2 regions of the Streptomyces sp. KPB2 genome follow, and region 1 is predicted to be linked to the other one. Evidence: riboswitches for the same ligand, from Rfam matches in the RefSeq annotation. Region 1 holds a riboswitch; the other holds the start of a gene.
The links. Region 1 has a riboswitch for cobalamin ahead of D1J63_RS01685 (ABC transporter substrate-binding protein). Riboswitches for the same ligand answer to the same signal wherever they lie in the genome.

Region 1 (7,160 bases):
TTCGCCTGGACGCCCGCCTCGGACCAGGCGGGACTCGCCGCGCGCAAGATGCGCAAGGTCCTGGACGCCGAGAGCGACCGCGAAGCGGTGCTGGCCAGCTTCGTCACGGGTCTCGACCCGGACGACGAGCGGCTGCTGCGCGCACTGCTCGGGCACGCGCGCGCCGCGGAGGACGGCTGACACCGCATGGGCGTCTTCGTCTTCCTGCCCCTGGTCCTGCCGCTGACGGCGTGGCCGATCGCCAGGCTGGCCGAGCAGCACCTGCACCCGCGCACCGCGACCAGGCTGCTCACCGCCGTCGCCGCCGTGATGGCCCTGTGCAGCACCGTGTGCCTGGCCCTGGTGATGGTCGTCGGCACCGCCCAGCTGCCGGGCAACCCGCTGCCCGACGCCTGGTCGGACCCCGAGGTGCGGGCGGCGGTGCCCTACGACGAGGTCGTCGGCAAGGCCGCGATTCCCGCGCTCTGCGCCGTGGTCGCGGCCTCGGCGCGAACCCTGTGGCGACACGGCAGGGTGCGCCGCCGCGCCCACCGCGCGCTGGCCGGGCTGCCCGGCACCGGGGTGGCCGTACTGCCGGACGAGGTGCCCTACGCCTACGCGCTGCCCGGCGGACGGCGGGACCGCGTGGTGGTGAGCACGGCGCTGCTCGACTGCCTCGAAGCGGGGGAGCGGCGCGCGCTGTTCGCCCACGAACGCGCCCATCTCGCCGCCCGGCACCACCGCTACCTCCTCGCCGTCCGGCTCGCCGCGCTGGCCAACCCGTTCCTGCGCCCCCTGCGCACGGCCGTCTCCTACACGGCGGAGCGGTGGGCGGACGAGGCGGCCGCCCGGGCGGTCGGTGACCGCCGCGCCGTGGCGACCGCGATCGGCAAGGCGGCCCTCGTCTCGCGCGGCACCCCCGTCGCCACCCTCGCCGGTCTCGCGGCGCCCGGCCCGGTGCCCCGCCGGGTGGCCGCCCTGCTGCGGCCCGCTCCCGCCGTGCGCACCTGGCCCCCGGTGTTCACGTCGGTGGGCCTGGCGGCGTGGGCCGCGGCCGCCGGAACCGCCGTCTCGGCGATGTCGTCCGCGAACGCCGCCGTCACCATGTTCCTCATCCTGCGGGCCGCGACGCCGTTCTGAGTACCCCTCACTCCCTGACGGGCGATGGTGGAACGCCGCAGGTCACAGAGGTGTCGGCCAACTTTCCTCACTCGATCGGGTGAGCGGGCAATCCGGGCCGGGAGCTGCTCCGGATTCCCCGTGTGAGGGAAGAACCGAGACCACGCCGACAGCGGACCGGCGACTGACCCCGTAACCCGGGTCGGCCGGCCACCACGTGAACGGCACCGCGTACTCGGCGGCCCGTCGCACACCACCCCCGTTCCGCACCCGACTTCAGCTCCGCACCACGACTTCGCGCCAACGCAGCCTTTGTGCTGCCCGTTTTCAGGGAGATCCGCCATGAACGCCCGTATCCGCCGCTCCGCAGTCGCCGTCGTCGCGGCCGCCGTACTGCCGCTGTCCCTGGCCGCCTGTTCCGACGACGGCGACAGCGGTTCCTCGGACTCCGCGCAGGCCGCCTCCTCGGCGCCCGCGGCGACCGACGACCAGTCGGCCGACACCTCCGGCGGCACGGCGGACTCCGACGAGCCCTTCGGTCCGGCCTGCTCCACGGTGCCGAAGGAGGGTGCCGGTTCGTTCGACGGCATGGCCAAGGACCCGGTCGCCACGGCCGCCTCGAACAACCCGGCCCTGTCCACGCTGGTGTCCGCGGTGAAGAAGGCCGGTCTGGTCGACACCCTCAACAACGCCGAGAACATCACGGTGTTCGCGCCCACCAACGACGCCTTCGCCAAGATCCCGAAGGCCGACCTGGACAAGGTCCTCAACGACAAGGAGATGCTCACCGACATCCTGACCTACCACGTCGTCGGCCAGAAGCTCGCGCCCGAGGACCTGGAGAACGGCTCCTTCGAGACGCTGCAGAAGTCCAAGCTGACCACCTCGGGCTCGGACGAGGCCTACAAGGTCAACGACTCCGCCAAGGTCGTCTGCGGCAACGTGAAGACCGCCAACGCCAACGTGTACATCATCGACACCGTCCTCATGCCCAAGAGCTGACCCACGGCCCCGGGGAGCGGGTCGGGCAGTGGCCCGCCCCCCGGCGCCGCGGTGGCGCTGTGGTAGCTTGCGCAAGCCAGTCGAACCCACCTGGTGGGTCAGGGAATCCGGTGCGAATCCGGAACTGACGCGCAGCGGTGAGGGGGACGGGCGGGACACGGGCCACTGGGCGGCGTACGCCGTCCGGGAAGGCGTTCCGTCCGGTCGAACCCGAGTCCGAAGACCTGCTGGCACCCGTGCCGCGTGCGGCGCGGGCCGCACCGTACGGACGGGCTTCGCGCATGAGCCCTCGACGCCAGAGGATCCTTCCTTGCCCGCAGCACGCACCGTCGGCCCCCGGCGCCTTCTCCCTTCCCGCCGCGCCCCGCGCGGTCCCGTACTGCTCCTGGCCGGCGCCCTGCTGGCCTCCGGCTGCGGTTCCGGCGCGGCCGGCGACGACCCGATCGCCCGGGCCGACGCGGCCGGTTATCCACGCACCGTCCACGACTGCGGCCACGACGTCCGGGTCGACGCGCCGCCGCGCCGGGCCGTCTCCCTCAACCAGGGCACCACGGAGATCCTGCTCTCGCTCGGCCTCGCCGACCGCATGGCGGGCACCGCCACCTGGACCGACCCGGTCATGAAGGGCCTGGAGAAGGCGAACGCCGGCGTCCCCCGGCTGGCCGACGACATGCCGTCCTTCGAGACGGTCCTGGACGCCGAACCCGACTTCGTCGCCGCCTCCTTCGCCTCCACGCTCGGCACCGGCGGCGTGGCCACCCGCGAACAGTTCGCGGAACTCGGCGTACCGGCCTACCTGTCCCCGTCCGACTGCGCGGGCAAGGACAACAGCGGCGACGGCGACGGCGTCCGGTCCGAGGCCCTGACCATGGACACCGTCTACGGCGAAGTCCGCGACCTGGCACGCCTCTTCGACGTCGAGCAGCGCGGCGAGCAGCTCGTCGCCGAGCTCAAATCCAGGGTGGCCAGGGCGACATCCGGCATCGACGCCTCCGGTGTCACCCTCATGTACTGGTTCGCCAACTCCACCTCGCCCTACCTCGCGGGCTGTTGCGGCGCCCCCGGCGTCATCACCCGCGCGGTCGGTGCGAGGAACGCCATGGACGACACCCACGAGGAGTGGCCGCAGGCCGGCTGGGAGACCGTCGCCGACCGGGACCCCGACGTCCTGGTCCTCGGCGACCTCACCCGCAGGTCACAGACGGCCGAGACGGCCGCGAAGAAGATCGAGTTCCTGGAGTCCGACCCCGTGACCAGGAACATGACCGCCGTCCGCGAGAAACGCTACGTGCTGCTCAGCGGGCAGGCCATGAACCCCACCATCCGTACCGTCGAGGGTGTGGAGCAGGTGGCGGCGGCACTGCGCGAGTTCGGGCTCGCCAAGTGACGTCCGCGAGCCGGGCCGACTCCGTCCCCGGCACGGGCGCACCCCGCCGTGCCCCTCTGACGTGGGCGGCGGCCGGGATCGTCGCCCTGTGCGCCTCCGTGGCCGTCGCCGTCACCATCGGCCCGGCGGACATCGGCGTCGCCGACGTGTGGTCCGTGATCGCCGCCCACCTCGGCGCCGGCACCACCGCCGGGGACGTGTCGCCGATCCGCGACGGCATCGTCTGGGACCTGCGGCTGCCCCGCACCCTCCTCGCGGCGGTGTGCGGCGCCGGACTCGCCGTGTGCGGGGCCGTGCTCCAGTCCCTGCTGCGCAACCCGCTCGCCGACCCCTTCGTCCTCGGCGTCTCCTCCGGCGCCTCGACCGGCGCCGTCCTGGTCGTCGTGCTCGGCGTGGGCGGCGGCGCGCTGTCCGTCCCCGGCGGGGCGTTCATCGGCGCGGTCTGTTCCTTCGCGCTGGTGATGCTGCTCAGCCACGGCCTCGGCGGCACCACGGACCGGGTGGTCCTCGCAGGCGTGGCGGCGATGCAGCTGTTCTCCGCGCTCACCTCCTTCGTGGTCATGACCGCCGCCGACGCCGAGACCACCCGCGGCGTGCTGTTCTGGCTGCTCGGCTCGCTCGGCGGCGCGGGCTGGAGCGACGTGTGGACCACCGCCGCGGTCCTGGTACTGGTCCTCGCCGTGTGCCTCGGGTACGCCAGGACCCTGGACGCCTTCGCCTTCGGCCAGGACGCGGCGGCCGCACTCGGCGTCCACGTGGCCCGCACCCGGCTGGTGCTGCTGTGCGCCACCGCCCTGCTCACCGCCGCCCTGGTCGCGTCGGCCGGCGCCATCGGCTTCGTCGGGCTGGTGCTGCCGCACGCGGTGCGGGCACTCACCGGCCCCGGACACGCCCGGCTGCTGCCGGTCTGCGCGCTCGCCGGCGCCGTGTTCCTGGTGTGGGTCGACACCCTGGCCCGTACCGTCCTCGAACCCCAGGAGGTCCCGGTGGGCGTGGTGACCTCGCTGATCGGTGTGCCGGCCTTCGTGCTCGTGCTGTACCGCACCAGGAGGGCACGGTGACCCTGAACGCCGAGCGGGTCTCCCGCACCGCCGGTGGCCGGCTGATCCTGGACGGCGTCGACCTGAGCCCGCGCACCGGCGCCATGACGGGACTGCTCGGGCCCAACGGCTCCGGCAAGTCCACCCTGTTGCGGCTGCTCGCCGGCGTTCTCTCCCCGACCTCCGGCCTCGTCACCCTCGACGGACGCCCCCTGGACCGGGTGGGCCGCAAGGACGTCGCCCGGCGCGTCGCCGTGGTGGAGCAGCAGACGGACACCCAGGTGGAACTGACGGTCCGGGACGTCGTCCGGCTCGGCCGCATCCCGCACCGCCGCGCCTGGACACCGGCGTCGGCGGCGGACGAGGACGCGGTGACCGACGCCCTGGACCGCACCGGTCTGACGGGTCGGGCGGACCGCCTCTGGCACACCCTCTCCGGCGGCGAACGCCAGCGCGTCCAGATCGCCCGTGCCCTGGCCCAGCAGCCGCGCGAACTCCTGCTCGACGAACCGACCAACCACCTGGACATCCAGCACCAGCTGGACGTGCTGGCCCTCGTCGCCGCCCTGCCCGTCACCAGCGTGGTCGCCCTGCACGACCTCAACCTCGCCGCGACGTACTGCGACCACCTCGTCGTCCTCTCGGAGGGACGGGTCGTGACCTGCGGCGAACCGGCGGAGGTCCTGACGGCGGACCTGGTCGCGAAGGTCTACCGCGTCGACGCCGAGATCACCCCCGCCGGCCCGGCCGGCCGCCCGCACGTGCGCTTCCGAGGCACACTGCCGGGCTAGGGCCTGCCCGACCATTCCCGTCCGCCGCGGGCTCAGTCGTCCATCAGACCGGCGGCGAGCGTGGCCCCCAGCTCCCAGCAGGCCTCCAGGTCGGCCTTGCCGGGCTCACCGGCCACGCTCACCGCGGGCGCCGCACGCTGCCAGCCGAGACCGGTCGTGACCGACTCGATGCCGCGCACCGCGCCCGTGGTGTCGCTGCCCCCGTGCACCCAGTACCCGAAGGGACGGCCGCGCGTCTCGTCCAGGCAGGGGTAGTAGACCTGGTCGAAGAAGTGCTTGAGCGCACCCGACATGTAGCCCAGGTTGGCCGGGGTGCCCAGCAGGAAGCCGTCCGCCTCCAGCACGTCGACGGCGGTCGCCGCCAGCGCCGCCCGCCGGACCACGCGTACCCCCTCGATCTCGGGCGCGGTCGCCCCGGACACGACGGATTCCAGCATCGCCCGACAGTTCGGCGACGGCGTGTGATGCACGATCAGCAAAGTGGCCACACCGGCAGCCTGCCGCCCGGCACCCCCCGACCGCAAACGGACACGATGGCGCCCGCGAGGTCCGCCCCCGCCGGCGCCCTACTCCTCGGGTGCCCCCGTCTCCGTCAGCTCGCCGTCGGCCAGCCGCAGCCAGCGCTCGACGCCGATCTCGCGCAGGAACCGCCGGTCGTGACTGACGACCACGAACGCACCCCGGTAGGAGTTCAGGGCGCTCTCCAGCTGGCCCACGCCGACCAGGTCGAGGTTGTTCGTCGGCTCGTCCAGGAGGAGCAGGTGCGGGGCCGGCTCCGCGCACAGCACGCAGGCGAGCGTGGCCCGCAGCCGCTCGCCGCCCGAGAGCAGGCCGACGGGCAGATGGGCGCGGGCACCCCGGAAGAGGAAGCGCGCGAGGAGGTTCATCCGCTCGGCCTCCGGCCGGTGCGGGGCGTACGCGGCGAAGTTCTCGGCGACGGTGCGTTCCTCGTCCAGCAGGTCGAGTCGCTGCGAGAGGTACGCCACGCGCCCGTCGGCACGCCGGATGTCGCCGTCCTCCGGATCCAGGTCGCCGTCGAGGAGCCGCAACAGCGTGCTCTTGCCCGCGCCGTTGGCCCCGGTCAGCGCGATCCGCTCGGGCCCCCGGACCGTCAGGTCGACGCCCGCCCCGGCGAACACCTCCCGCTCGCCGAGCCGGATCCGCAGCCCCTGACCAAGGAAGAGGGTGCGTCCGGCGGGGACGTCGGTCTCCGGCAGGTCCAGCGCGATGCGCTGTTCCTCGCGCAGCGAACGCTCCGCCTCGTCCAGCCGTGCCTTCGCCTCACCGACCCGGTTGGCATGGGTCTGGCCCGCCCGGCCCGCGGCCTCCTGCGCCCCGCGCTTCATGTTGCCCGCGAAGATGCGGGGCAGCCCGGCGTTCTTGAGGTTGCGGGCGGCGTTGCTCGCCCGGCGGTCGGCGCGCTCGCGGGCCTGCTGCAACTCCCGCTTCTCCCGCTTCAGCTCCTGCTCGGCGTTGCGGACGTTCTTCTCGGCGACCTCCTGCTCGGCACGGACCGCCTCCTCGTACGCGGTGAAGTTGCCGCCGTAGAAGCGCAGTTCGCCCCGGTCCAGTTCGGCGATGCGCTCCATGCGGTCGAGCAGCTCGCGGTCGTGGCTGACCAGCAGCAGACAGCCGCTGTAGTCCATCAGCACGTCCCGGAGCCTGTCGCGGGCGTCCGCGTCGAGGTTGTTGGTGGGCTCGTCGAGGAGGAGCACGTCGGGCCGCTTCAGCAGCTGGGCGGCGAGCCCGAGGGAGACGATCTGCCCACCGCTGAGCGTGCTCAGCCGCCGGTCCAGGGCGAGGCCGCCCAGGCCCAGGCGGTCGAGCTGGGCACGGGTGCGC
Region 2 (7,160 bases), 5.9 Mb from region 1:
GTGCTTGGTCGGGTACGCCGTGAAGACCAGCGCGAGCTTCTTCTCGGCGTTCGGCTTGTGCCCGAGCGCCGCGTGCCGTACGGCGATCCCGGCGACGCGCGCGGCCCGCTCGGGGTCGGCGACGTAGACCGGCACGTCGTCCGGGCCCTGCTCCTTGAAGGAGAACGGCACCGTGACCAGCCGCCCGTCGAACTCCGGGATCGCGACCTGCATCGCCGCGTCCATCGGGGAGAGCGCGGCGTCCGAGGCCTCCCAGGCGGCCCGGGAGGAGGTGAGGCAGAGTCCTTGCAGCACCGGGATGTTCAAGTCGGCCAGCGCCCCGATGTCCCACGCCTCCTCGTCACCGCCTGCCGACGCCTGCGAGGCGTGCGTGCCGCCCGCCGCGAGGACGGTGGCGACCAGGGCGTCGGCCCGGCCCAGCAGCTCGTACAGCCCCGGGTCCGCGCCGCGCAGCGAACCGCAGTACACCGGCAGCGCGTTGGCGCCGCGCGCCTCGATCGCGTCGCACAGCGTGTCGACGAACGCGGTGTTGCCGCTGAGCTGGTGGGCGCGGTAGAAGAGCACGCCGACCGTGGGACGGCCCTCGATGAAGGGGCCTTCGCCGTGGACGCCGTACTCCGGCATCTTCCGCGGCTCGTCGAAGCCCTCGCCGGTCAGCAGCACCGTGTCGGACAGGAACCGGGCGAGCTGGGTGAGGTTGTCGGGGCCGCCCTCGACCAGGTAGCGCAGCGCCTGAGCCACCACCCCGGCCGGAACCGACGACTCGGCCATCAGCTCCGCGTCCGGCACGCTCTCGCCGCCGAGCAGGACCGTCGGGAGGCCGGCGGCCCTCAGCGCGGCCAGCCCGTCCTCCCAGGCGCGCTTGCCACCGAGCAGGCGGACGACGGCGAGGTCCGCGCCATCGACCAGGTCCGGCAGCTCCTCGCGGACGTCGATCCGGGTCGGGTTGCCGATCCGGTAGGCGGCGTCCGACGCGCGGGCCGCCAGCAGGTCCGTGTCGGCGGTCGACAACAACAGCACAGTGCTCATGCGGGCGCTCCCGGTGGAATGAAGGGCAGTCCTTGCGGCGCGCCGGACTCGATGAGCCGCCACAGCGCGTCGGTGTCCGCGTGGTGTTCGATCAGGTCGCCGAGCCGGTCGAGCTGCTCCTCGCGCAGCGCGGCGAACGAGGTGTCGGGGGCCGGCACGAAGCGGCGGCCCGCGGCGGCGGCCACCTCGCGCAGGAACGCCCGCCGGAAGCCGTCCGACTCCAGCGAGCCGTGCCAGTGCGTCCCCCAGGTCTGGCCGACCCGGCAGCCGTCCAGGAAGGGTTCACCTGCTACGACTTCGGCGACCCCGTGGTGGATCTCGTACCCCTCGACGCGCTCGCCGAGGGCCTCGCCCACCGGCCGGGTGAGGGTCTTCTCGCGGTCGAACCGCACCCGGACGGGCAGCAGCCCCAGCCCGTCCACGTGCCCGGCGCGGGACTCGACGTCGTCCTCGATGTGCTCGCCGAGGAGCTGGAAGCCGCCGCAGATCCCGAGCACGGGCCGCTGCTCGGCGGCCCTCCGGGCGATCGCGTCCGCGAGCCCCCGCTCCCGCAGCCACTGAAGTGCCCGCACCGTCCCGCGCGTCCCCGGCACGATCACCAGGTCGGCGTCGGCCAGCTCCTCCGGCCGGTCCACGAACCGCACGACCACGCCCGGTTCGGCGGCCAGCGCGTCCACGTCCGTGAAGTTGGACATCAGCGGGACCGCGCAGACGGCGATCCGCAGCACGTCCTCGCCGACCGGCGGCGCGACGGCCGACTCCCGCACCGTGCCGCGCAGCGAGACGCGCAGGCCGTCCTCCTCGTCGATGCCGAGCCCGTGCCGGAACGGCAGCACGCCGTACGTCCGCCGCCCGGTGAGGCCGTGCAGCATCTCCAGCCCGGGCTCCAGGAGCGACACGTCGCCCCGGAACTTGTTCACGAGGAACCCGGCGACCAGCGCCTGGTCCTCGGGCGCCAGCAGCGCCACCGTGCCGAAGAAGGAGGCGAAGACGCCGCCGCGGTCGATGTCGCCGACGACCAGGACGGGGAGGCCGGCGCCCCGCGCGATCCCCATGTTGACGATGTCGGTGCGGCGCAGGTTGATCTCGGCCGGGCTGCCCGCGCCCTCGCAGATCACCGCGTCGTGGGAGGCGCGGAGTTCGGCGAGCGAGTCGAGCACCGTGCCGAGCAGCCGCTCCTGACGTCCACCGTGGTAGCCGCGGGCGCTCATCTCGCCGACGGGCCTGCCCAGCAGCACGACCTGGCTGCTGCGCTCCCCGCCGGGCTTGAGCAGCACGGGGTTCATGTGCGCGGTCGGCTCCACCCGGCAGGCCTGGGCCTGCATCGCCTGGGCCCGTCCGATCTCGGCGCCCTCGCGGGTCACGAAGGAGTTGAGCGACATGTTCTGCGCCTTGAAGGGCGCCACCTTCACGCCCTGGCGCACCAGCCAGCGGCAGATCCCGGCGGTGACGACGCTCTTGCCGGCGTCGGAGGTGGTGCCGGCGACGAGCAGGCCACCGTTCATGACGTACGTCCCTTCGTGACGCCCCGGTTCTTCGAGGAGGCGGCCTGTCGCACGAGCAGCCGCGCGCCCGCGCACACGCCCAGCGCCAGCCAGCCCACGCGCCGGGACAGGCGTACGGCACGGTCGATGTCGCCGGTGCCGGACGCCCGTACGGCGCGGCCCGCCGCCCCGTTGAGGACGGGCCGGTGCTCGATGCGCCCGCCGTAGGAGAGCGTCCCGCCGAGCCGCACGCCGAGGGCGCCCGCGAACGAGGCCTCCACGGGCCCGGCGTTGGGGCTCGGGTGCCGTGCGGCGTCCGCGCGCCAGGCCCGTACGGCGCCCCGCGGGTCGCCACCGGCGACGGTGGTCAGTACGGCGGTCAGGCGGGCGCCCGGCCAGCCCGCGAGGTCGTCGAGGCGGGCCGAGGCCCAGCCGTAGCGGCGGTACCGGGGCGACTTGTGGCCGACCATCGCGTCCAGCGTGTTGACGGCGCGGAAGCCGAGCAGCCCCGGCACTCCGGCGACGGCACCCCACACGAGGGCGCCCACGACCGCGTCCGAGGTGTTCTCGGCGACGGACTCCACGACGGCCCGGGCGATTCCGTCGGCGTCCAGCGCCTGCGGGTCCCGCCCGCACAGGTGCGGCAGCCGGGCCCGGGCCGCCTCGACGTCCCCGGCCTCCAGGGCACGGCCGACGGCCTTCGCCTCGCGGGCCAGCGAGGTGCCGCCGACCACGGCCCAGGTGGCCGCCGCGGTCAGGGCGACGGAGGCGGCGGGGGAGCGGCGTACGGCACGGGAGGCGGCCAGCCCGAGGGCGGCGGCGCCACCGGCACACACGGCGGTGTGCACGGCGCCCCGGCCCCGGTGGTCCCGCCACAGCACCTGTTCCACGGCGCCCGCGGCACGGCCGAACGCGGCGACCGGGTGTCCGCGGCGCGGGTCGCCGAGGAGGAGGTCGCCGAGGAGGCCGGCGGTGGCGCCGTACGCGAAGACGCGTCCGGCACGCATGGGCTCAGCCGGTCACACGGGCAGGGAGGCACCTGGTACGGGGCGTCGAGCGGTGGCGGCAGCCGGGCATCGCGTCATGTCCTCACTCAGGGTGTCCACGCCCTGGTTCGAAGAGTCCGGCGGTGAGAGTTCCTGGCTCCCGGGGGTTCCTGTTCCCCGGTCACAGTGGCGGGACCGCGCCGGATTCGCACCGGGCTTCCTCTCCTGCCGCCGTAGATGGCCCAGGAAGTCCACCACGGTCCGCGAACACCCGTCAACCTGGCGTTGACCTGCGACGGGGGAGTGTGCGAAGGCCCACACAGGCGCGGTGTGCGCCGGCACGCGAAAAGGCGGGGCGCGGAACGGTTCGAGTCCGTTCCGCGCCCCGCCCCGCAGCGTGCGCCCGCGGCCGGGCGACGCTCAGGCGACGATCAGATAGATCCCGTACGCCACCGCCGCCGTGCAGGCCGCGAAGCAGGCGTACGCGCCGGCGACCGCGAGGGTCGCGGTGCCGCCCTGGGCGACGGCCCGCTCCTGGCGGGAGAGGCCGACGATGCCGAGGGTGAACAGGCCCACCAGGGCCACCGTGACCACGAGGCTGACGCCGAAGACGGAGCCGAGGGCTGCCCAGTCGATGCTCATGGAGGTTCGCTTCCTTCGTACCCGGGACGCGGGCTCAGACGGTGGTGGCCGAGGGGGCCTTGGGGTCGGGGGTGGCGGCCGGGGCCGCGACGGTGGCCGTCAGGTCCTCGGTGGTGCCCGCCGGGGGCGGCGACACGGCGGCCATCGCCGTGGTGACCACACCGGCCGGCTCGGCGGCCCCGGGCTCTCCGGTGTCGACGACGTTGGTGTGGTCGACGACCTCGCGGCGGGAGATCCGCCAGATCGCGAAGCTGGAGGCGACCAGGAAGACCGCGACCAGGGCCGTGCCCCAGTCGCCGGCGCGGCAGACCCACTCGGCGAGCGCGGCGACCAGGGCCGCGGCGGGCAGCGTCAGGCCCCAGGCGACGAACATCCGGGTGGCCGTGGACCAGCGGACCACGCCGCCCTTGCGGCCGAGACCCGCGCCCATGACCGCACCGGAGACCGAGTGCGTGGTGGAGAGGGAGAAGCCGAGGTGGGAGGAGGCCAGGATGACCGTCGCGGCGCTGGTCTGGGCGGCGAAGCCCTGCTGCGGCTGGAGGTCGGTCAGGCCCTTGCCCATGGTGCGGATGATGCGCCAGCCGCCCAGGTAGGTGCCGAGCGCGATGGCCAGGCCCGCGGACAGGATGACCCACACCGGCGGGTCCGAGTCGGGGGCGAGCGAGCCGCCGGCGATCAGGGCGAGGGTGATGATGCCCATCGTCTTCTGGGCGTCGTTGGTGCCGTGCGCCAGCGAGACCAGGCCGGCGGAGGCGATCTGGCCGGCGCGGTAGCCCTTCGCGGCGGCCCTGCCGTCGGCCTTGCGGCCCAGCGAGTACGTCATCCGGGTCGCGAGCAACGCCGCGAGGCCGGCCACGATCGGGGCGGCGATCGCGGGGAGGAGCACCTTGGTGACGAGCACGTCGCCGTTGACCGCGCCGATGCCGGCCGAGGCGACGGCGGCACCGATCAGGCCGCCCATCAGGGCGTGCGAGGAGCTGGACGGGAGTCCGACCAGCCAGGTCAGCAGGTTCCAGAGGATCGCGCCGACCAGTGCGGCGAAGATGACCTCGGGACGGATGCCGGTCTCGTCGACGAGACCCTTGGAGATCGTGTTGGCGACCTCCACGGAGAGGAAGGCGCCTACAAGGTTGAGGACGGCGGACATCGCCACCGCCACCTTGGGCTTGAGCGCACCGGTCGAAATGGTCGTTGCCATCGCGTTCGCGGTGTCGTGGAAACCGTTCGTGAAATCAAACGCGAGTGCGGTTACCACCACAATCGCGAGGATCAGCGAGAAGCTTTCCATTTACCCAGGCAATCGTTCGAGGTCGTTGGCGCGTCGAACGTAGGTAACCAGGGTGAACGGAAGATGAACTGAGCAGGGCGTCACGGTGACCGGAAGCGGTGTCCGAGCCTCCCTCTGCGTGCCCGCTCCGGTGCTCTCCGGAGACGTCCCTGGCAGGATCACCGGGAGGCCGTTCGGCGACGGCACGCGAGGGGCCCGCGGACGGCCCGGGAGGAGACGGTGACTGTGACGTATTCGCGGGCCGGAGGGGCGGAAGGGGCCGCTGAGCCGGCCCGGGAAACGGCCGGGGACCCGACCGCGGAGCCGGCCCGGGAGGCGGCCTGGGCGGAACTCGTCGCGACGGCCCGGCGGACGGTCGCCGACGGGCTCGTGGTGGGCACCTCCGGGAACGTCTCGGTGCGCGTCGGCGACACGGTCCTGGTCACCCCGTCGGGTGTGTCGTACGACCGTCTGGCCGCGCACGACATGACCGGCGTCGACCTGGACGGACGGCAGGTGCTCGGCACCCTGGTCCCCACCAGCGAACTGCCCATGCACCTGGCCGTGTACCGCGCCGACCCCGGCGCCCGGGCCGTCGTCCACACCCACGCCGTGCACGCCACGGCGGTCTCGCTGCTCGTGCCCGAACTCCCGCCGGTGCACTACATGACCGCCGCGCTCGGCGGCCCCGTCCGGGTCGCCCCGTACGCGGCCTACGGCACCGACGAACTCGCCCGCGGCATGCTCGACGCCCTCGCCGGCCGCACCGGCTGCCTGCTCCGCAACCACGGCACCATCACCTACGGCGCCTCGCTCGACCAGGCCTACGACCGCACCGCCCAGCTCGAGTGGATGTGCCGCCTGTGGCTGACGGCCTCCTCGGTGCCGGGCCACTCGCCGTCCCTGCTGACACCGGCCCAACTGGCGGAGGTCGCGGAGCGCCTGCGGGGATACGGCCAGCGAGGCTGACACCGGGGCCGGTCCGGGCGCACCCGTCCGCCCGGCAGCCCCGCCGCACGACCCGAGTCCACTCGCCACCGGACCGATCCGTCCACACGCCGAGGCACCCGCGCCGCATGCCGGGCGCATCGGGCCGGACAGCGGACATCACACAGCGCGCCGAGACGCCGGGCGGGAAGATGCCGCGCGGGGGCCGGACGTGCCCCGCCGGGCCCGGAGGTGCCGCGCGCGGGCCGGAGGTGCTGCGTCGGGCCCGGAGGGCGCTGCGCCGGGTCCGGGGACGCCGTGGTGGCCCCGGAGGATGCCGCGTCGGGCCGGGAGGTGCCGCGCAGGGCGCGAGAGGGCGCAGTGTGCCCGGAGGGTGCCGCAGTCGAACGCCCAGCCGTCGCGTCGGAGCAGCAGGGTCGCCCTTCGGTGGCGACGGGTGACCCGGGCGCGCCCTGTGATGCGTGGGTGGACGGCTCAGGGGGTACCGGCTACGGGACACGAGCACCCTCGTCACCCACTGTCACGCGTCCACTGGCCGCCCGAGGACTCCCCCAGGAGACTGGCCCCATGCGCACTGTCACCGCAACGGCAGCCGCCGTCACCGCAGCCCTGGCGACCGGGGCGGCGAGCGTCGCCGCCGGCCGGCTCGCCAGCGACGCCGCGCTCAAGGCGCCCCCCGGCCGGCCCCTGCCCACCGAGCCCCGGCTCACCGTGCACGGCACCGCCGCCGGCCAGATCACCCTCACCCGGGATCTGGCCGCGCTGCGCCCCGGCCGGTACGGACTCGCCGGCGACGGGTCGCAC

Region 2: linked by a shared signal. The riboswitch ahead of D1J63_RS28495 (cobalamin biosynthesis protein) and the one ahead of D1J63_RS01685 (ABC transporter substrate-binding protein) in region 1 are both predicted to bind cobalamin.

What each region holds. Positions count from the first base shown of each region.
Region 1 covers NZ_CP034353.1:378,924-386,083, reverse strand. The annotation lists gene D1J63_RS01700 (BlaI/MecI/CopY family transcriptional regulator) at 1-180, shown strand, start outside; gene D1J63_RS01695 (M56 family metallopeptidase) at 187-1,119, shown strand; gene D1J63_RS01690 (fasciclin domain-containing protein) at 1,441-2,100, shown strand; cobalamin riboswitch at 2,161-2,347, shown strand; gene D1J63_RS01685 (ABC transporter substrate-binding protein) at 2,501-3,487, shown strand; gene D1J63_RS01680 (iron chelate uptake ABC transporter family permease subunit) at 3,544-4,548, shown strand; gene D1J63_RS01675 (ABC transporter ATP-binding protein) at 4,545-5,318, shown strand; gene D1J63_RS01670 (NAD(P)H-dependent oxidoreductase) at 5,351-5,806, opposite strand; gene abc-f (ribosomal protection-like ABC-F family protein) at 5,885-7,160, opposite strand, start outside.
Region 2 covers NZ_CP034353.1:6,322,692-6,329,851, forward strand. The annotation lists gene cobN (cobaltochelatase subunit CobN) at 1-1,029, opposite strand, end outside; gene D1J63_RS28490 (cobyric acid synthase) at 1,026-2,534, opposite strand; gene D1J63_RS28495 (cobalamin biosynthesis protein) at 2,531-3,520, opposite strand; cobalamin riboswitch at 3,626-3,771, opposite strand; gene D1J63_RS28500 (hypothetical protein) at 3,920-4,141, opposite strand; gene pitH (low-affinity phosphate transporter PitH) at 4,176-5,429, opposite strand; gene D1J63_RS28510 (class II aldolase/adducin family protein) at 5,655-6,377, shown strand; gene D1J63_RS28515 (alpha/beta fold hydrolase) at 6,924-7,160, shown strand, end outside.